Regions from separate parts of the Paenibacillus sp. PsM32 genome, predicted to be linked through region 4. Evidence: riboswitches for the same ligand, from Rfam matches in the RefSeq annotation. Region 4 holds a riboswitch; each other region holds the start of a gene.

Region 1 (3,097 bases), on a different contig from region 4:
AGTTACGATCTCCGGGGTGACTAGAGACAATTGATTGATAAATTGCATCTGAAAACTGCCTGTGCCTTGCCCTGCTGTCTGTTCATAGGCAATCTCTGCGGCTATACCGTAAAATGCTAAAGCTTCTGTTACGGCTTCCAGACGTTCTTGAGCTTGTGCAGGATCAGCGACTGCGATAAATGCACCGACTACGGCACTCAGTAGACAACCGCCGCCTGTCACTTGTGTTAATATCTGATGACTGTTAGCAATGGTATAGGTGTTCTGTCCATCGGTTACGACGTCTTTTTCACCGGTGATGGCTACAATGCACTTTAATTTTTGAGCAGCCTGCTCTGCGATCTGGATCATATTGCCTTCGCCTGCTCCTGCATCGACACCTTTGATCTGCCATGATTCGCCGATCACATTAGCCACTTCAGCCACATTGCCACGTAACACATCCACTTGAACATGTTCGATAATTTGCAAAGCCGATTGTGTACGATACGGGGTAGCTCCTGCTCCTACCGGATCAAATACAACAGGCACACCTGATTCATTCGCTGCACGTCCTGCACGTTGAATCGATTCGACGGTGTATGGATCAAGCGTACCGATATTAAGCACAACTGCATTCGCTATAGCTGCCACATCGGCTACTTCTTCATGCGCATATGCCATAAAAGGAAAAGCTCCCAGCGCCAGCAATCCGTTCGCTGTAAAATTAGTCACGACCATATTGGTAATATTGTGAATCAGTGGATGTTGCGCCCGTACTTTGGCTAGAAAAGTCATTGATATTGCCTCCTATAACGTAATAAAGACCCATCCATCTCCAGAAGAGACAAATGGGTCAAACATTCATTCAGGTATATCACAACATGAGTGAAAATTCAGCCTCCACTTCCCTCCGCTAGTATAATCCAGATCAGGTTCCAAGGGTCCGAAATTGAATTTTCGTCTCAGCCAACAGGCTCCCCTAGTGAAATCAGTAACTATTCGATTGTTCTTTCTTACCATACCACTGGTGAATGATCTGGTAAAGGATTACACTAGAAGAAATCGCGCTTATATTGCCAAGCGCTTAATGTAAGATATTTTGCTATGCAAAAATCATGGTTGATTACACTAGAAGAAATCGCGTTTATATTGCCAAACGCTTAAATCATCCAGTGTTGCCAATCGGTCTGAGCGACTTTGCGTTCGGTGAGCCATTGACGGGTTTTGTCCAGCAGTTCCCGGCGGTGGGTTCCATTGGAATACGTGTGATCTGCTTGGAAAATAATTTCTTTATCACAACGTCCTTCTGAACGTGTCCAGAATACTTTTTGATACAAAAAGGCATAATCTACTGGAATCACATCATCCCCTGTACCATGAATCACCAGCACATCGCCACCAAATTGCTTGGCTTCTTGAAACGGTTGGAAATTGCCTAACGAATCAAAGTATACAGGTGTAAACGAGTAACCTAAATGATCGGCTTGTCCTTCGATCACAGCTTGATCGTATTTGTCCCGACCGGTTAATTTGATAATATCGTTAAATGGATGTCCTACTGCTGACCAGAGGACTAGACTTTTGACACGATGATCACGTACAGAAGTAAGAATAGCTACAGCACCACCCAGACTATGACCGATCAATGTGACGCGGGTAGGATCAATGTCACTGCAATTCATTGCATAATCCAGTACAGTACGAGTCTGAGCGACCATTGATTCAAGTCCTTCTTTGCCATAGTCGCCGCCACTTTCACCGCAACCTGCATAATCAAAGCGAACCACCATATAACCGTCAGCCGCCAATTCACGGGCTGTACTAACAAATAGGCGATCCACTCCAATACGGCTGCCAACAAAACCATGGCAGATCACAATTAGCGGTGTACGGCTTTTGCCTCGTCCTGCTGATTGTGGTTCCTGTTCAGGATAATGAATACTAGCTGTCAGATCCAAGTCGTGATGTCGAATGACGATATTGCGTTCCATGATGATTCCTCCTCTTAAATAAACAATTCCGATCAGTTTAATATGCTTTAATCTTGAAACCATATTATCATTAACGCTAGATCATTGTCAACGCAAGGAAAGTATGGCAAAATAGTAGCTTCGAACAACGAGAATGGAGGAATGAATAATGAGCTCAATACGCCAAATGGTTAAAAATATTAACGTCGTACGGGATCAATTAAAACCAGAAAATTTGGATTATTATGATGATGTTATTGTACATGTACGGGATGCACGAATTGATCGTGAAGCAGGCGAAGAATTGCTTTTAGAAATGGGTCATCATTTGCTAGAAGCGCAGAAAAAAGGTAAAACTGCCAAACAGTTATTCGGTAAAGAATCGATAGAGTACGGCAATATATTAATTCGTAATTTACCGGAAAAGAAACAATTGAGCAAGCCGATGTATTACTTGATGATTCCGTGGGTAGCGTTAACATGGGTATTTCTTATTCAAGCATTAATGGGATTGTTCAAAATCAGTATTAGCGATTCTGGCATTGTTGGGCAGATCAATGTAGCGACTCTTATTATTGTAGCGGTAGGTTCGATTGCTCTGGTCGAAATGCTTACAAGATTTACCGATCAGCCTGTTGAACAAAGTGATGCAACAAAGCCAGGTATGCAAATCAATGCACGCGCTATCTTAACGTATCTGGTGATTTTGGTACTGATTTTTGGTGTGGGAATCTTTTTACGTGAAGTGATGCCTGTGATTACGATTGCTCCATGGGTAAGTTTGTTGTTATTTGTGATCGGTGTAGTCGGACAGAAATTTATTTTTATGCGCAAATAAAAAGATCAGCAAGCCTATGTATTATTGAATAAATCAAAATAGAAAGATTGCATTTTATTTTGCTAAAGGTATACCTATCGCTTACAATAAATAAGATTGATGAATATCATTAGCTTATACACAAATCTTATTCATATTCTACGAACAGGTATAGTTAAAGGAGGGTTATGCTTTGCCACCTCGCACCGGGCTTAGTCTTCATTCTATTTTGCAAGCAGCTACAGAAATAGCAGATGAACGTGGATGGAATGAAGTGACACTTACGATATTAGCTCAGAAGCTAGGGGTTCGTTCGCCTTCTTTGTAT
Region 2 (3,097 bases), on a different contig from region 4:
TGACAGGTAAACTGTTGAAAGATAGCGGTAAAGTCGAATGGGCTCCGCGTGTACGTTATGGTTATTTAGATCAGCATACCAAGTTAACAGAAGGAAAAACAGTACGTGATGTACTGAAAGATGCTTTTCTTCCGTTGCTAGAATTAGAGCAGGAGTTAAATGAAGTCACCAATCAGATGGCTGAAGCATCCCCGGAACAATTGGAAGTATTGTTAGAACGAATGGGTGATATTCAAGAGCAACTGGAAATAGGAGACTTTTATCTATTAGATACCAAAGTTGAAGATATGGCTTACGGTCTTGGACTCAATGTTATTGGACTTGATAAAGACGTAACAGCTTTGAGCGGGGGTCAGCGTACCAAAGTACTGCTTGCCAAGCTATTACTGGAAAAGCCTAATGTTTTGTTGCTGGATGAGCCTACCAACTATTTGGATGTAGAGCATATTCAATGGCTAACTCGTTATCTACAAGAATATCCACATGCTTTCGTATTGATCTCACATGATACAGATTTTATGAATCAAGTCGTGAATGTAATTTATCATTTGGAATTTGCCAAATTAAATCGTTATACAGCTGATTATAATAAGTTTTTAGAAATGGCTGATATTCAAAAGCATCAACATATCGAAGCCTTTGAAAAACAGCAAGATTTTATCAAAAAACAAGAAGAATTTATTCAAAAAAATAAAGCGCGTGCATCTACATCCGGTCGTGCAAAAAGTCGTGAAAAGCAATTAAATCGTATCGAACGTATCGACAAACCAGAAGAATTTGCTAAGCCAACATTTAATTTCAAAGAAGCTCGTGCAAGTAGTAAAACAGTCTTTGAAGGTAAAGACTTTGAGATTGGATATACACATGCTTTATTGCCTAAAATGACAATGAATATTGAACGTGGTGAAAAAATTGCGATTGTTGGTTGTAACGGTGTAGGTAAATCAACATTGCTCAAAACTATTCTAGGTAAACTTCAACCGGTTAGTGGTAAAACTTATCTTGGCGATTATTTGCATTCTGCTTATTTTGAGCAGGAAGTACGTCCAGACCAATTGACACCGATAGATGAAGTATGGAATGAATTTTCACATTTAAGTCAAAATGAAGTACGTGGTCATCTGGCACGTTGTGGTCTGAAAAATGAGCACATCACTCGTCCTATGCGTATGTTAAGTGGTGGAGAGCAAGCGAAAGTTCGTTTGTGCAAACTATTACTGCGTGAAAGCAACTGGGTATTATTCGATGAACCGACCAATCACTTGGATGTTCATGCTAAAAATGAATTAAAACGCGCTTTAAAAGCATATAAAGGCACAGTATTGCTTGTTTCTCACGAACCTGAATTTTATGAAGATTGGGTTACTAAAATTTGGGATGTTGAGCAGTGGTCTGAAGCTAAAGCGAAATAAAAGATTTTCCATCTTTTTAAGATGTCGTAGCTAGTTGTACTCATTTGTTTTTAGAATGAACTGTGAAAAATGACTTTATAAAGAGTCTGAGAATCATTTGCTTTATTGAATAGTCTTTGCTAAGATGAATAACAAATTGAATAGCTTGAATGCACTAGGGGGGCCGCTTGAGGCTGAGATGAAAGCAGATATTGCTTTCGGACCCTTTGTACCTGATCTGGATCATACCAGCGTAGGGAAGTGGTAGCAGAGTTTCGGAAATGTTAGATCATATTAACGATAAAGTCTTTTACTGTATAGAATAGTAATTATTTTATACAGAGGAGCTTATGATGATCTAAAATATGGTTTCCGTTATTTTAAAATAATCTTGTTTGCTCTCAGACAAGGCTCATTATTTTCTAGGTCTATACTAGCCACTTCTTGAATAATAAGAAGTGGCTTTTTTGCGTTTGCTTATACACTTTTGAGGAAAGGAGGGCATATACCGATATGGAACTTCATGCAATCAGTACAGGTCAACAATCGATCTACCAGTTTGTAAAGGTAGCTTCACAGATACATCCGTGGACAACCGCTATTCATATTCGTGAAAAAAAGTGGTCTGATTCTCAGATTATTAATGCTGTCCAGCAGCTCATGCATACAGGAGTACCACTATCCAAAATAAGGATCAATAGTCGACCTCAATTAGCAGCGGATTTAAAAATAGGGGGTGTGCATTTAAGTGAACATATGTCTTATGTAAATGCAGATGATCCTCCTTCACTATGGAAAGTCGGGCGATCTGTTCACAGTATAGAGCAAGCATTACAAGCTCAAAGTGAAGGGATAGATTATCTTTTTTACGGTCATATTTATTCGACTAACTCTAAACCTGATCTGATTCCACAAGGATTGGATCAATTGGAAAAGCTTTGTCATGCGGTATCTCTACCTGTTATTGCAATAGGTGGTATTCAGCCATCACACTGCCAAGACATTCATCAAGCAGGCGCTAGAGGAGTAGCTGTAATGTCTGGTATTTTTGAAGCAGAACATCCTCAGCATGCCTGTCAGTTGTATAGCCAAAGTATTCAATATATGACTTCTACGCATCTACAATCATTAGGAAAGAAGTGAATCGGCTTATGGTTCATCTATCTAATCTCAAAGCTAATCATTATGACGTAATCGTTGTAGGTGCTGGAGTGATCGGTGCTGCTATTGCTTATGAACTGGCACAGCAAGGAGTCAAAGTAGCTTTGCTTGAAAAAAATCAACCAGCTTCTGGCGCATCAGGTGCAGCAGGAGGGATGTTAGCTGCTCATTCTGAACATTTTGCTCATCCAGAATTGTACCAATTGGCATTATACAGTCAATCGCTATATAGCAAGCTTGCGACTGATCTATTGGAGAAAACTGGGATTGATATTGGACTACGAACAGAAGGATTTTTGCTACCACTGACCAAGCAAGAATTACAGTTAAGACATAAAGACCCACTTCAAGCAGATCAAAGGTATGACAAGACATTTGATGCAAATTTATTTCCTTTACCAAATAAAAGTCATACTTCTGCTTCTACACATAACGATTCAAAAGTAGATCGCAAAGAGTGGTGGAGCCCATCATATCTAGCACAAGTTGAGCCACATATTTATGCTCCTTCTGGAATGATCTACAATCCAGATGAACCGCAATTA
Region 3 (3,097 bases), on a different contig from region 4:
TCGCACGTATAAGCACACCTTTAACTCTAATTTTTGAGTAAGCTATTCAAGCCGTTACTCAAGTCTACCTCTACGATACCCTTTTTTGCTTTATTTTAAAAGTCATGTTCGTCTGTACGGTATGATGTTATGATTTTGTATGCAAAATATGGTGTAGTGCTTGTTCCAACCGTCCGTATTTGAACATAAATCCTTCTTTGATGAGACGATTAGGGATCACCCAACGGCTTTTAAGCACCAATTCGGGTTCCGTCCGAATCACTCTAGCCCCTAGATTAAGCATCCATGTAGACGCAGGTAGACCGCCTTTACGATGCATCACTTTGCGCATCGTTGCCATCAGTTCACGATTGGTCACCGGATTAGGAGACGTGCAGTTGAATACTCCTTCAAGCGATTCCCACTCTTGAATAAATAAAATAATCTGAAATAAATCTTCAACATGAATCCAGCTAAACATCTGCTTCCCTGACCCTTGATGACCGCCCAGCCCGAAGCGAACTAGATTTTTGAAAGGGGTCATCACACCACCACCGGGCCCTAATACGATAGCAATCCGTAGTGCGGCTTGACGGGTATGGGGAAGGCTAAAAGAGAAAAAAGCTTCTTCCCACGCTTTGGCAACATCTACCGAAAATCCGCTACCGATTTCGCCTTTGGTCTCGGTCATAGGGCGATCTTCTGCATGGCGATAAATGGTAGCTGTGCTGGAATTGATCCAAAGCGCAGGCGGATGTTCACAAGCCAGGATAGCGTTTCCAAGAATCTGGGTAGTTTCGATTCGAGAGTTCATAATTTCACGTTTATTTTGTTCGTTATAACGACAATTGACCGATTTACCCGCTAGATTAATCACCATTTCTGCTCCATCGAGAGCTTGAACAATTCCTTGATGATCATCCCATGCGATATGCGGCGATTGTCTGGAAATGATCTGCACTTCAATACCCAATGCTGCAAATCTTTTTTCCAAATACTGTCCGATAAATCCTGTGCCACCTGCCAATACCACTTTACGTGTCATCGAGATCAACTCAATTCTGTTTAGATAGTTAAATCTACGCGCAAATCCTTACTAATAATTATATTTTACACCATTTTATAACCCTATAACTGTTAAAAAAGGAAAGATTACTGAGGTTATAGCAGTTGACAGTCTGTTCAATCGTGTGTACAGTAAGATGCAAATGAATCGAATGACCACTAGGGGAGCCTTTGTGTAGGCTGAGACGGGAAGATCCCGGACCCTTGGAACCTGATCTAGTTCATACTAGCGTAGGAAAGTGGAGACTGTGCAAGGGTACCTGTACATATACGTACACCTATTCTGCCGCTCCATCACGGGGCGGCTTTTTTGCATGTATTTTTCCATATATTCCAGTAGTGGTCCTTCTTTATTAACCAAGCGTCGCTATCGATGCTTCAATCTAAGGAGGATACAGTTATGAGTTTTTCACAGGAAATTAGACAGGCCGCAGACCCTATTTTTGAAGCGATTTTTAATCATCCATTTGTACAAGGGATTGCCAAAGGTGATCTGCGTAGTGAGCAATTGATCCATTATGTAAAGCAAGATTTTGAGTATTTGAATTCTTTTATGCGTATCTATGGAACGGCGATTGCGAAATGCCCAACACGTGAAGATATGGCGATGTTTAACGAGCAGATTTCATTTGTGCTTCATAGTGAAATTCATCCTCATAATAACTTTTGCGAGGTGGCTGGCGTCAAGTATGAAGATTTGCAAGGATATGCGCTTTCTCCTTCTTCTCATCATTATATTCGTCATATGTTAACTGTGGCTCATGAAGGGGGTTTAGGCGATATTTTGGCGGTATTGTTGCCTTGCCCGTGGACGTATTGGGAGATTGGTGTGAAATTATTGGATGAAGTGAAGCCTGATGCCTCCCATCCTTTTTATGATTGGATTAACTTCTATGGCAATCGTACCGATACGATTACTCATCAATTCTGTGCTCGGTTGGATGAATGGGCAGAGCAGACGACACCTGCACATCGGGCGCGTATGAAAGAGCATTTTCTTCTAAGTTGTCAGTTTGAATATATGTTCTGGGATATGGCGTACACTCTGGAAGATTGGCCTGTGCCGATGGAGGTTGCACGCGTATGAGTTCCTCATCGATCTCTATGACATGGAAAATGAAAGAAGTGGTGTTGACTGTTATTCTGGCGGTGGCTTGTGGCGTTATTTATCTAGGATGGTCCACATTATGGATACCGATCTCTGCATTAGTGGGGCCTGTAGGTGCAGGATTTATGTTCGGTATCTGGATTATTGCAAGTCCGATTGTAGCTTATATTATTCGTAAGCCAGGGGCGGCATTGATCGCTGAAGTAGCGGCTGCGGCTGTAGAGCTGTTAACAGGTAGTCATTTTGGATTGTCTGCTTTATTGATCGGTGTTTTTCAAGGGATTGGAGCAGAGATTGCTTTTGCTCTATTTGGCTACAAACGTTATAACTTGATGACGTTAATGTTATCAGGAGCGCTGGCGGCAGTAGGTGGAGTATTGTATAACGTTATCGCTAATGGATTCGGCTATTACACCACACAAGTATTGCTGACTACTCTAGTTATTCAAGTGATCAGTGGAATGATTTTAGGTGGATGGTTAGCCAAAATTATTGTAGAAGCTTTGTGCAAAACAGGGGTACTGGATCAATACGAAATTATGAAAGTACGGCGGAAGAAGGGAAATGCGAATGGAATCGCTTCTAGGGTGTAAAGATCTGTCAGTACGTTTTTATCAGCGAGAAGAAAATGTATTAACAGATATTCATTTATCGATTTCACGTGGAGAAAAAGTATTGATTCTCGGGCCAAGTGGTAGTGGCAAGTCGACGCTATTGTCTGCATTGTCCGGTATTATTCCTGAACATGTAGAAGCTGAAGTGGAAGGCGAGATTCAGTTAGCTCCTCAATGTGGCGTGATGTTTCAAGACCCGGATTCGCAGTTCTGTATGCTTCATGTGGATGAAGAGATTGCTTTTAGCTTGGAAAATCGCTCTATTCCGCGTGCTCAGATGGACACTATGATAGATACAGTGATGAAGCAAGTCGGTCTGAATATAGATCGT
Region 4 (3,097 bases):
ATATTGAAAATACATATCTAAAATTCGATCTAATTGTTCTGATTGGTCTAACACGCGATAATCGCGCATCCCATGTTCTTCTGCCATCTGGTTCAATATGCGGCGTTCCTGCTCAATCTGTTGTTCTATTTGTTTTAAGTTCAAGGAAACCACCTCCAGTATATTTCCTTATATCTTGCTATCAATGAGACTTTCATTTTATTCCATCATCGTCATTTTACAGGTTAGTCTATAAAATATTTCTATATACCTTTTTATACCTTATTTGAGTATACCTTATCAAGTTCCTCAAGTACCTATTTTATCCTTTTTATGGAAAAATAAAGACGAAAAAACTCGGAATTTGAATTTTGCATTCATTTCTCTTGTTTCGCAAATTTCAAATTCCGAGTCATTTATGTGATAACTGCTATCTTAAACCATTAAAGTTGTATCAGATTACGCAGTCCACGTTTTTTTGTTACCATCTTGATCTGTATATTCAATCGTTTGTGGTTTGATATCTAGGATCACATAATCAGGATCTTCTGGACCGGAGAACCATTCTTTAAATTCTTCTTTCCAGACACGTTTTTTCAATTCGTCGTCTGTAGATACAGCACTTACGCCTTCGATTTCAACGACTTGATTAGTGCCGCCTTTTTCATAACCCAACAATACATAACAGTTCGGATTTTTTTCTAACTCTTCGACTTTATGTGTTTTGCGGTTTGTCGCGAGATGAATATTCAAGCCTTCGTTATATAGCGCCATGTAGCGTACTTTAGGTTTGTCATTTTCTACTGTACCTAGTGCACAAAATGGATTACCTTCTAATGCAGTTAATATCGCTTGTTCTTCAGCTGTTTTACTCATGATCAATCTCCTCCTGTATATAAACGTATGGGTGTATTCAATATCTATGTCTATGTATATCTATTCGATACGTATAGAAGAATATTGAATGGAACTTTTGTTAGTTACAAACTTCCGTATATGTAAATACCCTTAGACAGCGAGACTGAACCGAAATACACTGTCTTTTGCTGATGACACCGCATTCTCTTTACTGGACAGTTGATACCCTCTGGTCTATAATTACAATGTAAAAAAACCGCATATGTACAGGGGAGCTAGTTGCAACTGGCTGAGAGTGTATTGTGATAAATACAGACCCTTATACCTGATCTGGATAATGCCAGCGTAGGAAAGTAACAAGTCGTTATATGCTGTACGCTAGCTTATAATTGCACCTATGTCGTCCCGATGGGGGCGTTTTTTTTATGCCTTTTATCCAGTACTACAGGATTGACTATTTGAGCTAGAAGAAAGAAGGATGACGGTAATGAGAACTCAAAAAAGGTGGCGTCAAAGCTTACCTTGGTTAATGGTAGGTTTATTGTGGATCACCACTGCATGTGGTTCAGCAACAAGTACAAGCAATACAGCCAATCAGGCAGGATCAACATCTGCCCTTAAAGATGTAAAAGTCGTGCTCGACTGGACACCAAATACGAATCATACTGGCTTATATGTTGCCCAAGCACTGGGCTATTATAAAGAAGCAGGATTAAACGTCGAAATTATTGCTCCCGGTCAAGGTGGAGCAGATACGATGGTCGCTTCTGGTGAAGTGCCTTTTGGAATCAGTTATCAAGAAAGTGTGACTCAAGCGCGTGTACAAGGAGTGCCTTTAGTGTCACTTGCGGCAGTTATCCAGCATAATACATCTGGCTTTGCCGCTCCTACAGATCGCGGAATCAAAAGCCCTAAAGATATGGAAGGCAAATCCTACGGTGCATGGGGATCTCCTGTTGAAGAAGCGGTTATGAAATCAATTATGGATACCGACGGTGGCGATGTTAGCAAAGTCAAAAGTGTTAATATCGGTAATGCCGATTATTTTACAGCTGTACAAAAAGGAATCGACTTTGCATGGATATTCTATGGATGGACAGGAATTGAAGCAGAACTTCGCGGACAACCATTAGATATGTTATATGTAAAAGATTATTCCGATAAATTAGATTATTATACACCTGTTATCGTAACCAATGAGAAGCAGATCGCTACCGATCCTGCACTTGTGAAATCATTTATGGCGGCAACCAGTAAAGGATATGAATATGCAATCGCTCATCCCGATGAATCGGCAGATATATTGCTCAAAGCAGTACCTGATCTTGATCCTGCACTGGTCAAAGCTAGCCAAAAATGGTTATCTCCACGTTATCAAGATGATGCCAAACGCTGGGGCGAGCAAAAACAATCGGTCTGGGAAGGTTATGCCGATTGGATGTTCAAGCAGAAGTTGTTAGACAAACCGTTAGATGCAACCAAAGCGTATACAAACGATTATTTACCTGAAGCCACCAAATCATAAATAGAACATAAGGAGATGACTACTATGGCACACACCCTTTTAAGTATTCAGGTTATTCCCAAAACTCAAGCTGGTGAGAACTCTTACGATTATGTCGACCGGGCAATAGAAGTGATTCAAGCCTCCGGTGTGAAATATGAAGTGCATCCACTTGAGACCACGATGGAAGGCGAACTTAGCGAATTGTTAGAAGTGGTTCGTCAAATGCACGAAGCGTTAGTGGAAAAAGGAAGCCCGAGTATTATTTCTCAGATCAAAATTGCTCATAGTCCAACCGGAATCAGTATGGATGGATTAACCGAGAAGTACCGCTAATGGCTACGATGAATACATGGTGGAAAAGCATATGGCCGCCCCTCGGGGCGGTTGTTTTATTACTGATTATCTGGCAACTGGCAACCAGTCTATTCCATATTGAGACATGGATTCTTCCCAGTCCTGCATTGATTGGACATGAAGCATGGAGTGAGAAAGACCGACTGGGCTTGCATACATGGGCGACGTTAAAATTGACACTATCCGGCTTTAGTATAGGTGTTGCTTTTGGATTACTGGTCGCTGGCGTGCTTCATTATATTCCTTTTCTACGTTCAGCATTGTATCCATTATTGATCTTGAGTCAAAATATCCCTACGATTGCTCTGGGACCGCTACTCGTTATCTGGTTCGGATTTGGGATATTGTCCAAATTAATTGTGATTATTCTGGTATGCTTTTTCCCGGTGACCATTGCGG

What was found. Region 4 has a riboswitch for thiamine pyrophosphate ahead of QCD85_RS14170 (ABC transporter substrate-binding protein). Riboswitches for the same ligand answer to the same signal wherever they lie in the genome.
Region 1: linked by a shared signal. The riboswitch ahead of thiM (hydroxyethylthiazole kinase) and the one ahead of QCD85_RS14170 (ABC transporter substrate-binding protein) in region 4 are both predicted to bind thiamine pyrophosphate.
Region 2: linked by a shared signal. The riboswitch ahead of QCD85_RS06580 (thiamine phosphate synthase) and the one ahead of QCD85_RS14170 (ABC transporter substrate-binding protein) in region 4 are both predicted to bind thiamine pyrophosphate.
Region 3: linked by a shared signal. The riboswitch ahead of tenA (thiaminase II) and the one ahead of QCD85_RS14170 (ABC transporter substrate-binding protein) in region 4 are both predicted to bind thiamine pyrophosphate.

The regions. Positions count from the first base shown of each region.
Region 1 covers NZ_JARUWY010000001.1:1,271,621-1,274,717, forward strand. Annotated here, with positions in the region: gene thiM (hydroxyethylthiazole kinase) at 1-777, opposite strand, end outside; TPP riboswitch at 871-973, opposite strand; gene QCD85_RS05645 (alpha/beta hydrolase) at 1,143-1,973, opposite strand; gene QCD85_RS05650 (DUF1129 family protein) at 2,122-2,790, shown strand; gene QCD85_RS05655 (TetR/AcrR family transcriptional regulator) at 2,963-3,097, shown strand, end outside.
Region 2 covers NZ_JARUWY010000002.1:160,759-163,855, reverse strand. Annotated here, with positions in the region: partial or broken gene QCD85_RS24000 (ATP-binding cassette domain-containing protein) at 1-444, shown strand, start outside; gene QCD85_RS23995 (ATP-binding cassette domain-containing protein) at 519-1,412, shown strand; TPP riboswitch at 1,559-1,668, shown strand; gene QCD85_RS06580 (thiamine phosphate synthase) at 1,905-2,534, shown strand; gene QCD85_RS06575 (NAD(P)/FAD-dependent oxidoreductase) at 2,543-3,097, shown strand, end outside.
Region 3 covers NZ_JARUWY010000004.1:163,516-166,612, forward strand. Annotated here, with positions in the region: gene rluF (23S rRNA pseudouridine(2604) synthase RluF) at 1-6, opposite strand, end outside; gene QCD85_RS10805 (TIGR01777 family oxidoreductase) at 128-1,024, opposite strand; TPP riboswitch at 1,196-1,299, shown strand; gene tenA (thiaminase II) at 1,445-2,131, shown strand; gene QCD85_RS10815 (ECF transporter S component) at 2,149-2,745, shown strand; gene QCD85_RS10820 (ABC transporter ATP-binding protein) at 2,723-3,097, shown strand, end outside.
Region 4 covers NZ_JARUWY010000006.1:277,598-280,694, reverse strand. Annotated here, with positions in the region: gene QCD85_RS14180 (aspartyl-phosphate phosphatase Spo0E family protein) at 1-144, opposite strand, end outside; gene QCD85_RS14175 (pyridoxamine 5'-phosphate oxidase family protein) at 439-855, opposite strand; TPP riboswitch at 1,096-1,207, shown strand; gene QCD85_RS14170 (ABC transporter substrate-binding protein) at 1,325-2,362, shown strand; gene QCD85_RS14165 (MTH1187 family thiamine-binding protein) at 2,387-2,677, shown strand; gene QCD85_RS14160 (ABC transporter permease) at 2,686-3,097, shown strand, end outside.